DNA from 4 places in the Oceanobacillus sp. CF4.6 genome. Region 2 is predicted to be linked to each of the others. Evidence: riboswitches for the same ligand, from Rfam matches in the RefSeq annotation. Region 2 holds a riboswitch; each other region holds the start of a gene.
The links. A riboswitch is a leader RNA that binds a small molecule or an ion and turns the genes downstream of it on or off. The one in region 2 is predicted to bind cobalamin.
Positions count from the first base shown of each region.

Region 1: another riboswitch for cobalamin. It lies ahead of ACHABU_RS00570 (DUF4430 domain-containing protein); the one in region 2 lies ahead of ACHABU_RS14595 (acyl-CoA thioesterase).
Region 3: another riboswitch for cobalamin. It lies ahead of ACHABU_RS05375 (ABC transporter substrate-binding protein); the one in region 2 lies ahead of ACHABU_RS14595 (acyl-CoA thioesterase).
Region 4: another riboswitch for cobalamin. It lies ahead of ACHABU_RS08115 (ribonucleoside-diphosphate reductase subunit alpha); the one in region 2 lies ahead of ACHABU_RS14595 (acyl-CoA thioesterase).

Region 1 covers NZ_JBIMEX010000001.1:98,369-101,637, forward strand. The annotation lists gene ACHABU_RS00555 (hypothetical protein) at 1-73, opposite strand, end outside; gene ACHABU_RS00560 (RNA polymerase sigma factor SigX) at 70-606, opposite strand; gene ACHABU_RS00565 (ECF transporter S component) at 858-1,373, opposite strand; gene ACHABU_RS00570 (DUF4430 domain-containing protein) at 1,377-1,805, opposite strand; cobalamin riboswitch at 1,976-2,147, opposite strand; gene ACHABU_RS00575 (ATP-binding protein) at 2,218-3,269, opposite strand, start outside.
Region 2 covers NZ_JBIMEX010000009.1:161,048-164,316, reverse strand. The annotation lists gene ACHABU_RS14605 (GntR family transcriptional regulator) at 355-741, shown strand; gene ACHABU_RS14600 (ATP-binding cassette domain-containing protein) at 738-1,154, shown strand; cobalamin riboswitch at 1,514-1,694, shown strand; gene ACHABU_RS14595 (acyl-CoA thioesterase) at 1,835-2,317, shown strand; gene ACHABU_RS14590 (DUF3219 family protein) at 2,393-2,686, shown strand; gene ACHABU_RS14585 (GNAT family N-acetyltransferase) at 2,837-3,269, shown strand, end outside.
Region 3 covers NZ_JBIMEX010000002.1:366,887-370,155, forward strand. The annotation lists gene ACHABU_RS05370 (FecCD family ABC transporter permease) at 1-529, opposite strand, end outside; gene ACHABU_RS05375 (ABC transporter substrate-binding protein) at 492-1,514, opposite strand; cobalamin riboswitch at 1,673-1,878, opposite strand; gene ACHABU_RS05380 (GNAT family N-acetyltransferase) at 2,314-2,826, shown strand; partial or broken gene ACHABU_RS05385 (DUF981 family protein) at 2,890-3,165, shown strand; gene ACHABU_RS05390 (hypothetical protein) at 3,175-3,269, opposite strand, start outside.
Region 4 covers NZ_JBIMEX010000003.1:264,324-267,592, forward strand. The annotation lists gene ACHABU_RS08115 (ribonucleoside-diphosphate reductase subunit alpha) at 1-1,964, opposite strand, end outside; cobalamin riboswitch at 2,090-2,287, opposite strand; gene ACHABU_RS08120 (ABC transporter ATP-binding protein) at 2,489-3,269, opposite strand, start outside.

The sequences.
Region 1 (3,269 bases), on a different contig from region 2:
TATCATCTTTTATTTCAGGCATTTCCTGTAACCTATCAATGATTTCCTGTTGTTCTTTATCTATTTGCCTCATTGAGCATCTCCTTCTTTCTCGTTTTGTTCAAGCAAGAGCTTTTTTAATGTTTTTAGACCTCTATGCTGTGTTGTTTTAACTTTGCTCACACTAAAATTAAGTATTTCAGCTGTTTCCTGAATAGAGAAGGATTGCAGGTATCTTAGAATTAATACACTTTTTTGATCGATTGTACATTTGTCAAGATATCTATAGATTTGCTTCATCTGCTCATTTTTAATAGCTATTTCCTCAGGTAAATCATTTTCATCGGGAATGGATTCACCTTTTTCGGCCCAGTCAAAAAGGTCGATGATTCTACTTCTTTTTCTCTTCAAATAACGGAAATAATCATATGTAACATGTCTTGCAATAGAAAAGAGCCATGTTTTTTCACTGCTCTCCCCCTTAAAGTTTGGGTAAGACTTTAATACTTTAATATATACTTCTTGAATAAGATCTTCAGTCGTTTCTTTCTTTTTCACCATGTAAAAAATGTACTGGAACAGATCCTGATGATAGTTATCATATAACTTATCGAAAATGGCCTTCATGGAGACCCTCCGTTCAACTATATAGTCGTTATTCATATAAAAAGGTTACAATCATACTATATGGTTTGTAATAAAAGCGCAACCTACTGGAAGTGTATGTAAGCCATGATTCACGGAACTATATTATAATAGGTAACTCAACTTTTGCAGAGTAAAATTGAAAAGATGCTTGGTAGAATTAGTTGGCATGGAGATACACATTTTATTGATGCGAAATTGAAGTAGATAAAGAAAAGAATACCAACTGCAAATCAGTTGGTATTCTTGATTGTAAATCTCTTAACAGCATAGTTACTAAATAAATGAGACATAATTGGGTATAAGAGAATAATAAACACTGCATTACCAATAGCATGACTTGTATCAAATGGAAGACCTGCAATGTAATAAGGCCAAAATTGTCCAGTTATTTGATAATTGGTTAATGATATGACAAAACCATACAGATATCCACTGAATACCGCGAAAAGCACCGTGATAAATAGAGGTACACGTTTAAATATTTTACTCAATAAACCGCTTAAAACACCAATGATACCCCATGAAATAATTTGCCATAATGTCCATATCCCCATCCCCATAAGCATGTTGGAAAGAAAGGTTGTCACAATCGCTAAGAGTATTGCTGATAAAGGGCCGAGTATAATGCCGCATATTATAATCAGTGCAGTTACTGGTTGAACATTTGGAATAAACTGGAACACATATCTTCCTGCAATTGCTATAGCAGCCAATAAAGCTATGATTGTAATCTTATATGTGTTCATCGTCTATTCCCAGGATTGTAAATCAAAAACAACTATATCACCAGGAGAAAGTTCGTATTCGTTAGCCCCTACAGTTGGCATTTCATCGTTAACGAAGAACATCCAAGCGGTTTGTTCCTCATCACTTGCTTCGACTCTTTCAATTGATGTAATAAATGCACCATCAAAGTCTGTTTCAATGTAGAAATTTTTCTCCATAACATCCATCAGTATATCGCCTTCTTCAATCGCAATCTCCTGCTCAGTTACGAATTCCTCTCCTTCATTTATCGAAATCGTAATTCGAACAGAATCCTCAGCCACCTCTTCGGAATCAGAAGTTTCATTTGTACTTACTGAAGTATTTTGTTCGGTGTTATTCTCAGATGAACATCCAATCAATAAACCTACTGTCATCAAGATTACTGCTAATTGCAAAATCCATTTTTTCATTGTTTCCCCATCCTTTTGCATTCATGTTACTGGAATTAATCTGTATTCTATAAAAGTATAAAAAAAGTCCGCCTTTAAGTAGTTCAGGCGGATTAAAGACAAACAAATAATAATAGCTGTTACCATGCTTATGTATTTGTATGTCTCAATCGCTTATACCCTCGAAGCATTGAAACAATTGTCTATTGGCAGGTCTACTGACTTATGATTCAAACCTACTTTAAGCCCTTCCCATATGGATTACCATACAGTGGATTGCTTATTTCGTAATCATTTACAGTTGCGAGGACAGTTCCAGACTTCCACTGGATTCCCTTTAATACCAATAACAATATTCAATTATATTATACGATTCAATTCCAATACAAAGTTATCATAGCATAAGAAAATTAAATAGAAAAGCTTTAAAACTTTAAATATTTTCATGATTCTGTGGTAATTTGAAACTGAAAGTAGTCCCTTGATTTAGTTTACTTTTTACTTGGATGGTCCCTTTGTGTGCATCAATTATATTCTTAGCAATGGCAAGACCCAGTCCAGTACCTTTCTTTTCTTTACTCCGTACTCTGGATTTATCAGCCTTATAGAATCGCTCAAAAATAAACGGTAAATCTTCTTCAGGAATCCCACTGCCGCTATCATTCACTTCCACATAAAATTCCTCCGGTTTGTTTGTTACTGCAACCCGGACAGTCCCGCCCTTCGAAGTATGCCTAATCGCATTGTCGATAAGATTGGTAAACACTTGCTCAATTCTGTCAGGGTCAAAACTGGTATTTGGAAAGTCAACGTTCATTGTTAGTGTAAGATCAATCTCGTTATCAGAAGCGAGACCTTTGAATTTATTTACAATTCGTTTGATATAGGATTCAATACCCAACGTTTCCACGTTTAAGTGAATTTGGCCTGATTCCATACGTGCAAGGTCAAGCAGTTCATTAACGAGTCGACCCATTCGTAACGATTCTTCGTGAATAATTTGGGCCAGCTCATTTTTTTCCTCTTTTGTATCGGCAATATCATCGACAATTGCTTCACTGTAACCTTGAAGCATGGATATTGGAGTGCGTAACTCATGTGAAACATTGGCTATAAAATCTTTTCGTAATTTATCCAAACGTCTTTCTTCTGTCATATCACGAATGACAGCTACAGCACCCCTTACATAGGACTGGTCGTATAAAGGTGTCATCAGCATTACGAAATTTCTTCCTTGAAGACTGATCTCTCTTAAAACTGCCTGTTCCCCATCGATGACTTCTTTTAAAGCTTCTTGAAGTTCTGTTGGAAGTTTTCGACTCTCATTCATTACAACATCATTCTCAAAATACCATCCATCGATATATTTCTGGGCAGGCGGATTTATGACCAGAATGTCTCCCTTCCGATTGAGAGTAACTACTCCATCTGCCATCGAACTAACGATACTGGATAATTGTTCCTTCTCCTGACGTAAAGCATTAA
Region 2 (3,269 bases):
GTTCCGCAATCTGGCCCGTTTGCTGAACAAAGACCAATCTAGACTCTTTCACTAAACTGCCCCGTTAGTTTAAGTGTAATCGTTCACAATATCTATATTTAGTTTAACATAAATTTTCAGATTACCTTGTAAAATCAAGCGAAAACTAATCAATTTTCAATTTAATGGTAAATTTAAGTATGTCAATTTACATTGATGGTCATTTTACATTACATTTTTAACGTTTGCGACAGGTAACAGAATCCGATGTCTGACTGAGACATTTTTTTAATTAACCTATTGTATTTTTCAGATAATAGAAGTATACTACATTACACGAGTAATGCACTAACTCGCATGAAGGGAGTTGCAGACTTGATTCTTAATTCCAATGGGTCGAAACCAATTTATATACAAATTGCAGGATGGATCGAAACAGAAATATTAAATGGAAAACTCAAAGAAGATGAAAAAGTTTATTCCCAATATAAGCTTGCAGAGATATTTACGATTAATCCTGCAACAGCTGCAAAGGGATTAAATATACTTTCTGATGAAAAAATTCTTTATAACAAACGGGGCCTTGGAAAGTTTGTGACCAAAGATGCTAAAGCAATCATTATGGATAAACGGAAAAATCAGACACTAAAGGGTTTGCTAAAGGAAGTGTCATTGGAGGCGGAAAGGTTAACCGTTGGGGAAGAAGAGTTAATTAAAATGCTTCAGGCTATTCATAACGAACGTAAGGGGGATGCGGAATGAATGTTATTGCATGTAAGGGGTTATCAAAAAAACGAGGACAACTTAAAGCTTTACATGATTTGTTTTTTTCGATTAAGGAAAATACGATTACCGGCTTAATCGGTAGAAATGGGGCAGGCAAGACAACGCTTTTAAAGATACTTACTGGTTATTGGAATGAAACATCTGGTGAGGTTAGCGTGTTTAAAGAAAAGCCATTTAATAATTTACTAGTCTCGGCAAATGTCATCTATGTGGATGATCAAATGGGTTTTTTTACGAGGCTGACATTAAAAGATATTTTAATCGAAGCGGAAAGATTTTATGTAAACTGGGATAAAAAACTGGCAATGCGTCTCTTTGATTATTTTTCTTTTTATCCAAATGATTTTCATACCATTTATCCAAAGGTAAAAAAAGTACATTTAATATGATTATCGACTTATTATCACGTTAGTCATCACTTAGAAGAGATTGAGGATTTACTTGAAGAGGTTCTGCTGATTGATCAAGTTAAAAAATACTTTCACCTTTCCATGGATGAATTGAAAGAATTTGCAATTGGTTTGACAGGAAGAACCGAAATAGTTATGCAGTGGGCAGCAAATAAAGAGGTAAACCACACAGGAACAGTAGGGGTAGACACAACTTATTGTGTCATAAAAAATGGTTATTTAAAGTTCCTGAAAACATAGAAATCAGTAGTGACTCGGATGTTTGGATAGAATATATAAAGTGATTGGGAAGCGTTCGATTCAATGAGCTATTAATAAATTATGTTATACTAAAAGGAATAAATATTTCGCTTTATGAGGACTTTGTATACAAAGTTGAACAGGGGAAGCTGGTGAAAATCCAGCGCGGTCCCGCCACTGTGAAAGAGGAGAATCCATCGAATTCCCTGTTTTAATAAAGGGAAGACAATGGGTTTGTTGATTCTGAGCCAGAAGACCTGCCATAAGGAAAAGTAGCATTTAAATCCTACGGGAGATAGGAGGGTGCATGAACTAATCTAATTTCTGTGCATTTTTTTGCAATGATAATGAGTAGTGTCATTCACAGGCATCTTCCGTAAAAGAAGGTGTTTTTTTATTTGATGAGGAGAAGATACAGTATGGATAAGATAGCTATTAGCGATACCAAAACAATTCAAACACGACTAGTTATGCCACCTGATACTAATCATTTAAATACTATTTTTGGTGGGAAAGTTCTTGCCTATATTGATGAAATTGCCGCTTTAACTGCCATGAAACATGCTAATAGTGCTGTTGTAACAGCTTCAATTGATTCAGTTGATTTTCTATCTTCGGCAAAGGTTGGAGATTCATTGTCCTTGGAGGCTTATGTTACGTATACGGGGACAAGCTCCATGGAAGTCCATGTCAAAGTAACCGCCCATGACTTAATAAGAAATGAAAAGAAATTAACGACAGAATCATTTCTTACCATGGTTGCAGTTAATGAAAATGGAAAACCTGTTCCGGTCCCTGGGGTATTCGCGGAGAGTGAAGTGGAGAAAGAGTTATATTCATCGGCACCAGCGAGAAAAGAGAATCGCCTACGACGTAATGCTTATAGGCAGAAACAGATGTAATGGCCAGGAGTTGTCCGACTAAACAATTTTGCTGAAAACGGTTAGTATTTATACTAAATGGTTGGAGGGATTAAAATGAACGAAAAAGTTGTGATTAACGACGTAACGATTGATGCTATAAACTTTCAAGAAGAAACAGTGAAAAAGGATGGAAGGGCATTAAAGAAAATAAGATTTGATTTTAAAGTAACCACAGAGGACTATCATGACATCACCACATTGCTGTATAAAAATGATTTCATGGTAAAGATGCCTGATAAAAGCCTTGAATTCCCAGCTGTTATTCATCGTTACTCCACCTCTATTACTAATTTGTATGAAGCAGGGGCGGTTGGCGATTTTAAATTGGAATTGTTGGAGAAAGCCTGAAGATCCACCTGTGACGTTCTTAGTCATAGGTTTTTTGGTATATGCAATAAAATCCACCCACAATTATCTGATTATCCTTTTATTATGAAGGGAATCTCCATTTGAATAGAGAAATAAATAATAATGAAATTTCTAAGGAGGTTGTTACATATGAATCCTTTTCTAATTGATTTTCCACAAAAATTTGAGACAGAACGATTGTTGATGAGGGCTCCCAGACCCGGAGATGGGAAAGCAGTAAATCAAGCAATTAAGGCATCTATTAATGAGTTGAGACCATGGATGCCATTCGCCAGGAACGTACCAAGCGAAGAGGAAACAGAAATTAATATTCGTCAGGCTTATATCAAATTTTTATCTAGGGAAGATTTGAGGTTTCATGTATTCTTAAAAGAAACGGGTGAATTTATTGTTTCTTCGGGCCTTCATCGAATCGATTGGAATGTGAGAAAGTTTGAAATAGGTTACTGGGCAGATAGCCGCTATACGGGAAATGGTTATGTTACGGAGGCTGTTGCTGGTTTGACCGATTTTGCTTTTAAGAAACTGCGAGCAAACCGTATCGAAATTCGCTGTGATGCCA
Region 3 (3,269 bases), on a different contig from region 2:
CACTTACAATAATTCCTGCCAGGATTATCGTTTCAATTGCTAAACCTTTATTGCTTAATCGAACTAAGCCAAATACAATGAGCAAAGATATAAATCCACTAATAATTGCAAATATTGGAAGTGTGAAACTTCCTAATCCAATAATGGTTACCTGAAAAAACAAAACGAACACTGCCCCTAAAGCAGCACCTGATGAAACTCCAATTGTATAAGGATCTGCTAATGGATTTCGTAAAAGTCCTTGAAAGGCAGCACCAGCCAATGCTAGAGATGAACCAACACAGAGTGCAAGTAAAACTCTTGGTAAACGGATGTTCCATATGATCATTTCTTCATTTTTAGGAATATCGTTCAGCCATCCAATATTTAAAGCATTTTCAGAAACGATATGTAAAATTGTAGGAATGGGGATGGTTACACTGCTCTCCAATAAACCAAGGAGAGCTGTACCAAGTACAAGCCCTCCACTTAAAACATACAACCAAACGATTTTACTCGTTAAATACTTCCGGATAGATGAGCTCAGCAAGTGTCTCCACCCCTTCGATTAGGCGAGGACCTGGCCTTGTAACCGTATCGTTATCAACATCAAATACTTGTTCATTTTTCACGGCAGGAACCTCCGCCCATCCCTCACGAGACAATACTTCTTCCGCCGGATTTTCTATATAGTACCCATAAGTCGTAATAATAATATTTGGTTTTAAAGTAACAATTTCCTCTTCTGTAAGTTTCACCCATCCCTCTTCTTCTTCTGCAGCATTTATGGCGTTAATCGACTCTAGCATTTCATGCATAAACGTATTTTGACCTGTTGTAAAAATATCTGGGGCTGGTGACACTTCAACCCAAACTTTCTTTTTATCTGTAATAGATTCTGCTTTCTCTTTAATAGATTCGAGGCGCTCTTGCATATCTGTAATCATTTCTTCCGCCTGTGCTTGACTTCCTGTTGCAGTCGCAATCATTTCAATCTGGTCATATACATCGTTGAAAGAGGTTGCGCTTCCAATAACTATCACGTTAATTCCTACTTCTTCAAATTGGTTCAAAATATCTTGATGATTTTCGTAATGATAATCAGTAACAAGTGCTACATCCGGCATAAGCTTTAGAATAAGTTCCGCATTCATATCTTGTGCACCAACCTTTTGAATTTCCAGAGCCTCAGCGGGATAGTTATCATAGTCTGAAACACCAATTATTTTATCACCTAATCCGAGGGCAAATGAAATCTCGGTATTACTAGGTTGAATTGAAACAATTGATTCAGGTTCGGTTTCAATTGTAACCTCTTGATCAGCATCATCTGTAATTGTTACCGGAAATAATTCTTCATTTCCTTCTTCTAATTCCTTATCAGTATCCTCATTTGTTTCTTCAACATCAGATACACCTGCTTCACCTTGTGTTGTTTGTTCTTCCTCCTGTGCACCACACCCTGCAAAAATCATAATACTTAATAAAAGAACAAGACCTAATAATCCCCACTTTTTAAAAAAATTGCCGCGCATCTTTTCTCCTCCTAATATTTTTGCATAAAAAAACGCCATTCCCTATGGAAAAGCGTAAATGTGAAAGGTACATATGTATTCTAAAAGCAGGTCTGTATGACACAAAACCTACGAGAGATAGATTACGATGCACTTTAAACATTCCTTTTCCTCGAGGAAGCTTAAAAAACAAATAGGCAGGTCTCCTGACTTACGAATCAACGGTTGGTTAACCCTTCCCATGTAAATCACACAGTGGGTATTTTTTAACCTTCCTCATCGCTCACAGTGGCGGGACCGTGTTGGTTTTGCACCAACTTCCCTCTTCGTTTTAAATGAATCTCCATATTGGAGTCATTTAAAAACCTATTTGTCTGATTATTTTTTATGTTAATGATAATTATAGAATAGTTCCTCTTTTTTGTAAATTGAAAACCCTAGCGTGGTAAGAATGCTTTATCGTCCGTTATCTCAGTGACTCTAAAAAAACTCAAAGAGGCTATCAAAGTTATACAAATGAATACTGGTAATAAGACAGTTTGCTCCACCAGTAATGACTGCTGCACTGTTTTCTAGTTTCATATGTTTCACCACTTTACTAGTGTATTATTCTTACTTGAAAGATTTTGTTATGGTAATGGGAAGTTGTTTGACTACTTTCTAGTGGTTATGTTAAATAGTTTTTTTCAAAATCTATTCAACTTTCTAAGATTGTTGTTCATCTTCCTTTTTTTGCAACTAAAATAATGTTTTTTTACAAAAAGCAAAACTTTGGTGTATATAATTAAGATAGAATGATAATTAAAGGAGATGAATGGACTTGAAAATCAGAGAAATGAATCCTGAAGAAATAGAAGCGGTTCGAAGCCTTCGGTTAAAAAGTTACAAGGAACATGAACAATCGGTTCCAAAAGAACATTGGGAAGTATTAAAAAGCACCATTCTTTCGGATAATGATACCAAAAACAATGCAAAAATATACGTAACCGAACTAGACGGTCGTATTGTCGGGAGTGTTGTTTTGTTCCCTCCCTCTATTCAAGCGTATGAATTTAGCGAGAATGTTCAAGAATATCCAGAAATACGAATGCTTTCGGTGGACCCGGATATTCGTGGAAGAGGAATCGGAAAAGCGTTAGTGGAACATTGTTTAAACGTTTCAAGGGAAGAAAAACACGCACAAATCGGTCTTCATACTGCCTTTTTTATGAAACAAGCGTTATCTCTTTATGAACGTATGGGATTTAAGCGTCTTCCGGAACTCGATTTAGAACCGATGAATGACGGAATCATTGTAAAAGCCTTTATTATGAATTTTAAAAGGAGCTCTTAATGAGCCCCTTTTTTTGTTTTACAGGCATGTAAATTTAAAGGGGATGCGTCAGGTGTTGCACTACTTTTAATTATAAGTTTTTTTACTAAATTGAAACAAAATAAAATAGGACAATTAAAAGGTTGGTCTGTTGGATTTGCAATTTCAGGATTTATTTTGACGCCTACAGGTGGTCATATGACTTTAAGTTGGGTTCTTGCAGAAATCAGATTCCCGTTCGATGACATTATATTTGGTGAGCCTTCCCTTGCATTCGGAGTAATGCTTTTAGGGATTTCTGTACTTTTATGGAGAAAATCTAACATTTATATGAAACATGAAAATATTTTGTGTACTTGAAACAATTGCCTACATACCCGATCCACATAAACGATTGAGAGTTAAAGCTGGAGCCTCAATAGGAACACCAGATTTCAAACCAATATGTCTAGCCAAATAGGAAG
Region 4 (3,269 bases), on a different contig from region 2:
GGAATCTTAAAGTCCTTTTTCTCCTCATTGTAAAATACATTAAAAATCGGATCAATGCTTGCGGTGGACCCTGCAATCATTGCGGTCGTTGAGTTCGGAGCAATAGCCATTAAATAGCCATTACGCATGCCATGCATGGCAACATCTGCCCAAAGAGCGACCCAAGCTTCACTTCGATAACCCTTTTCCGTAAAGTAAGCACCCGTACTCCACTTACTACCTTCAAATGCCGGATAACTCCCTTTTTCCTTACTCAGTTCCATACTATTTTTTATCGTTAGAAAGGCAACCTTTTCATACAGTTCATCAGCATAATTAACTGCATCTTCTGTTTCCCATTTTATATTTTCAAGGGCAAGAAGATGATGCCAGCCAAACGTACCCAGTCCGATTGCACGGTACTTTTTATTCGTCAGTTCTGCTTGTTTTATCGGTAATGTGTTGATATCAATCACATTATCAAGCATACGTACTTGGATTTTTATCAGACGATCCAACACATTATCCGGAACTGCTTTTCCAAGATTTATCGAACTTAAATTACAAACAACATAATCACCTGCTTGATACTTTTTAATAATGGTATTTTCGTTTTCAAGAAATTCCTCTACAAATTGAGTCGGGGACTGATTTTGGGTAATTTCAGTACATAAATTGGAACAATAAATCATTCCATTATGTGAATTGCTGTTCTGTCTATTAACTTCATCTCGGTAAAACATAAACGGAGTTCCTGACTCAAGCTGTGACTTCATAATCCGCTTCATAATATCTATGGCAGCTATCTTCTTTCGGGATAGCGCATCCGATTGTACACAAGCTTCATATTTCCTCCGCCATTCGCCATTTCCTTTTTCCTCATCATAAAAATCCTCCAGCGAAAATCCCATCACCTGGCGTACTTCGTGAGGATCGAATAAATACCAATCTTCCCGTTTATCGACCTTTTCCATAAAATAATCCGGTAAACATATACCCGTGAAAATATCATGCGCGCGCATGCGATCATCGCCATTATTCAGCTTCAAGTCCAGAAATGATTCGATATCTTTGTGCCAAACATCTAGATAGATGGCAATTGCACCTTTTCTCGTACCAAGCTGGTCAACACTTACCGCTGTATTGTTTAATTGCTTAATCCACGGAACTACGCCACTGGACATTCCTTTAAATCCTTTAATAGAGCTCCCTCTGGCACGTATTTTCCCCATATAGACACCTATGCCCCCGCCGTTTTTGGAGAGCTTGGCGATATCGGTATTGCTGTCATAGATCGATTGCAGGCTGTCATCCACCGTATCAATAAAGCAGCTGGATAACTGTCCATGTGTCTTTCCTGCATTTGTAAGTGTTGGCGTTGCCACTGTCATATACAGATTACTTAAAGCCCAATAAGCTTCCTCCACCAGTTTGGAGCGCTTTGCCAAGTCTTCATCCTGCATTAAATACATCGCTATGACCATCCAGCGTTCCTGGGGAAGTTCATAAATCTGTTTGTTATGATCTGTTGCCAGATAACGCGTTGCAATTGTATAGATACCTAAGTAGTTAAATAGATAATCTCGATCTGGTTGAATTAACTTCTCAAAAAGATCCATTTCTGTTTTCGAGTATTTGGAGTAAAGGTTTGGTGCATATATCCCTTTATCGGTTAACATTTGCACCAAATGATACAGCGATCCATAACGAGAATCCTCGCTATAGCTTCGATTGGCCGCTGCCTTACGATAAAGCTCCTTCAAATAAATTCTTGCTGCCGAAAACGTCCAGTCTGGATTCGACTCATCGATGTTTTCCAAGGCTATTTTTATAAGGATATCCATTGCTTTTTCTTCTGGTGTATCCTGATTGATTGTTTTCATTGCTTTCTCCATCAATTGGTTTACTTCTACGGATAGTCCTTTCGTAGATTCGTTAATCGTCTGTAAAATTTTGTCCTGTTGGTTAATGGTACCTGTAACCATCAGATCTACCTCCTTATATCTATATGTACAATGAAAAAGCCGTCCTTCCCCAAAGGATGAACGACTATAAAACGACAGAAATAGTTTGTATTCCTATCATCCCATAATCTCTCTTCCCGGAGAAGTGAAACTCAAAGTTGAAGGCAGGTCTCCTGACTTGTGTATCGTTTTACTAGAGTCCTTCCCATATTGCTGCCGTTAAACGAACAATATAGTGGAATTCTCGTTCATCCACACTTACAGTTGCGGGGACAGTCCCGGAATCTAACCGAGTTCCCTTTTAAGACAAATAATGTTATGTCACCTTAACTTTATATACAATATATAGTATTTTTAAATTCTGATAAGTCAATATCTAGTGTTAAGAGTAGCATAATGATATTACTTATGCAATCTTTTTCTATCGTTCATTTCTAGATTGATAGAGTTTTTAAGGGTCAACCTAATAAAACTGTAATATAAAAATACACACGCATTTTTAACATACCGCGTGTGTATTTGTTTAACATTATTTATCAACATAATTATCCCAAAACTACCCGATCGTCTTCAAACTGTTCGCCACGTATACGCTGGAACTCATTCAAAAGATCTTTTACAGTGAGTTCCTGTTTGGCTTCTCCTTGTGCTTCAAATATAATTTGACCTTTATCCATCATAATTAATCTGTTTCCAAGATCCAAGGCCTGTTGCATATTATGCGTCACCATTAACGTCGTTAGGCCAGATTCCCGGACTACTTTTTCAGTTAGTGATGTTATCAATTCTGCACGGGACGGATCCAATGCTGCCGTATGCTCATCAAGCAGGAGGATATTCGGTTGGGTAAATGTCGCCATTAATAACGAGAGTGCCTGTCTTTCACCACCCGACAGCAAACCAACCTTGGCGGATAGACGGTCTTCCAATCCAAGATTCAATGTTTTTAACTGTTCCCGAAACAAATCTTTTCTTTTCTTCGTTACTCCAGATTTTAATTTTCTTTTTTTGTTACGTGCGTAGGCCATCGCAAGATTTTCTTCAATTGTCATGGATGGCGCTGTTCCTGCCATTGGGTCCTGGAAAACCCTGCCGATAAATGCAGATCTTTTGTATTCCGGCAGGTGAACCACTTGTTTCCCGTCAATGATAACATCTCCAACATCAGGCTGAATGTTACCGGAAATCACATTCATCAATGTTGATTTACCTGCACCATTACTACCGATGACCGTTACAAAGTCTCCTTGTTGCATTTTCAAATTTATACCGTTTAATGCTTTTTTCTCATCCAGCGTACCTTCGTTAAACGTTACGGAAATATTA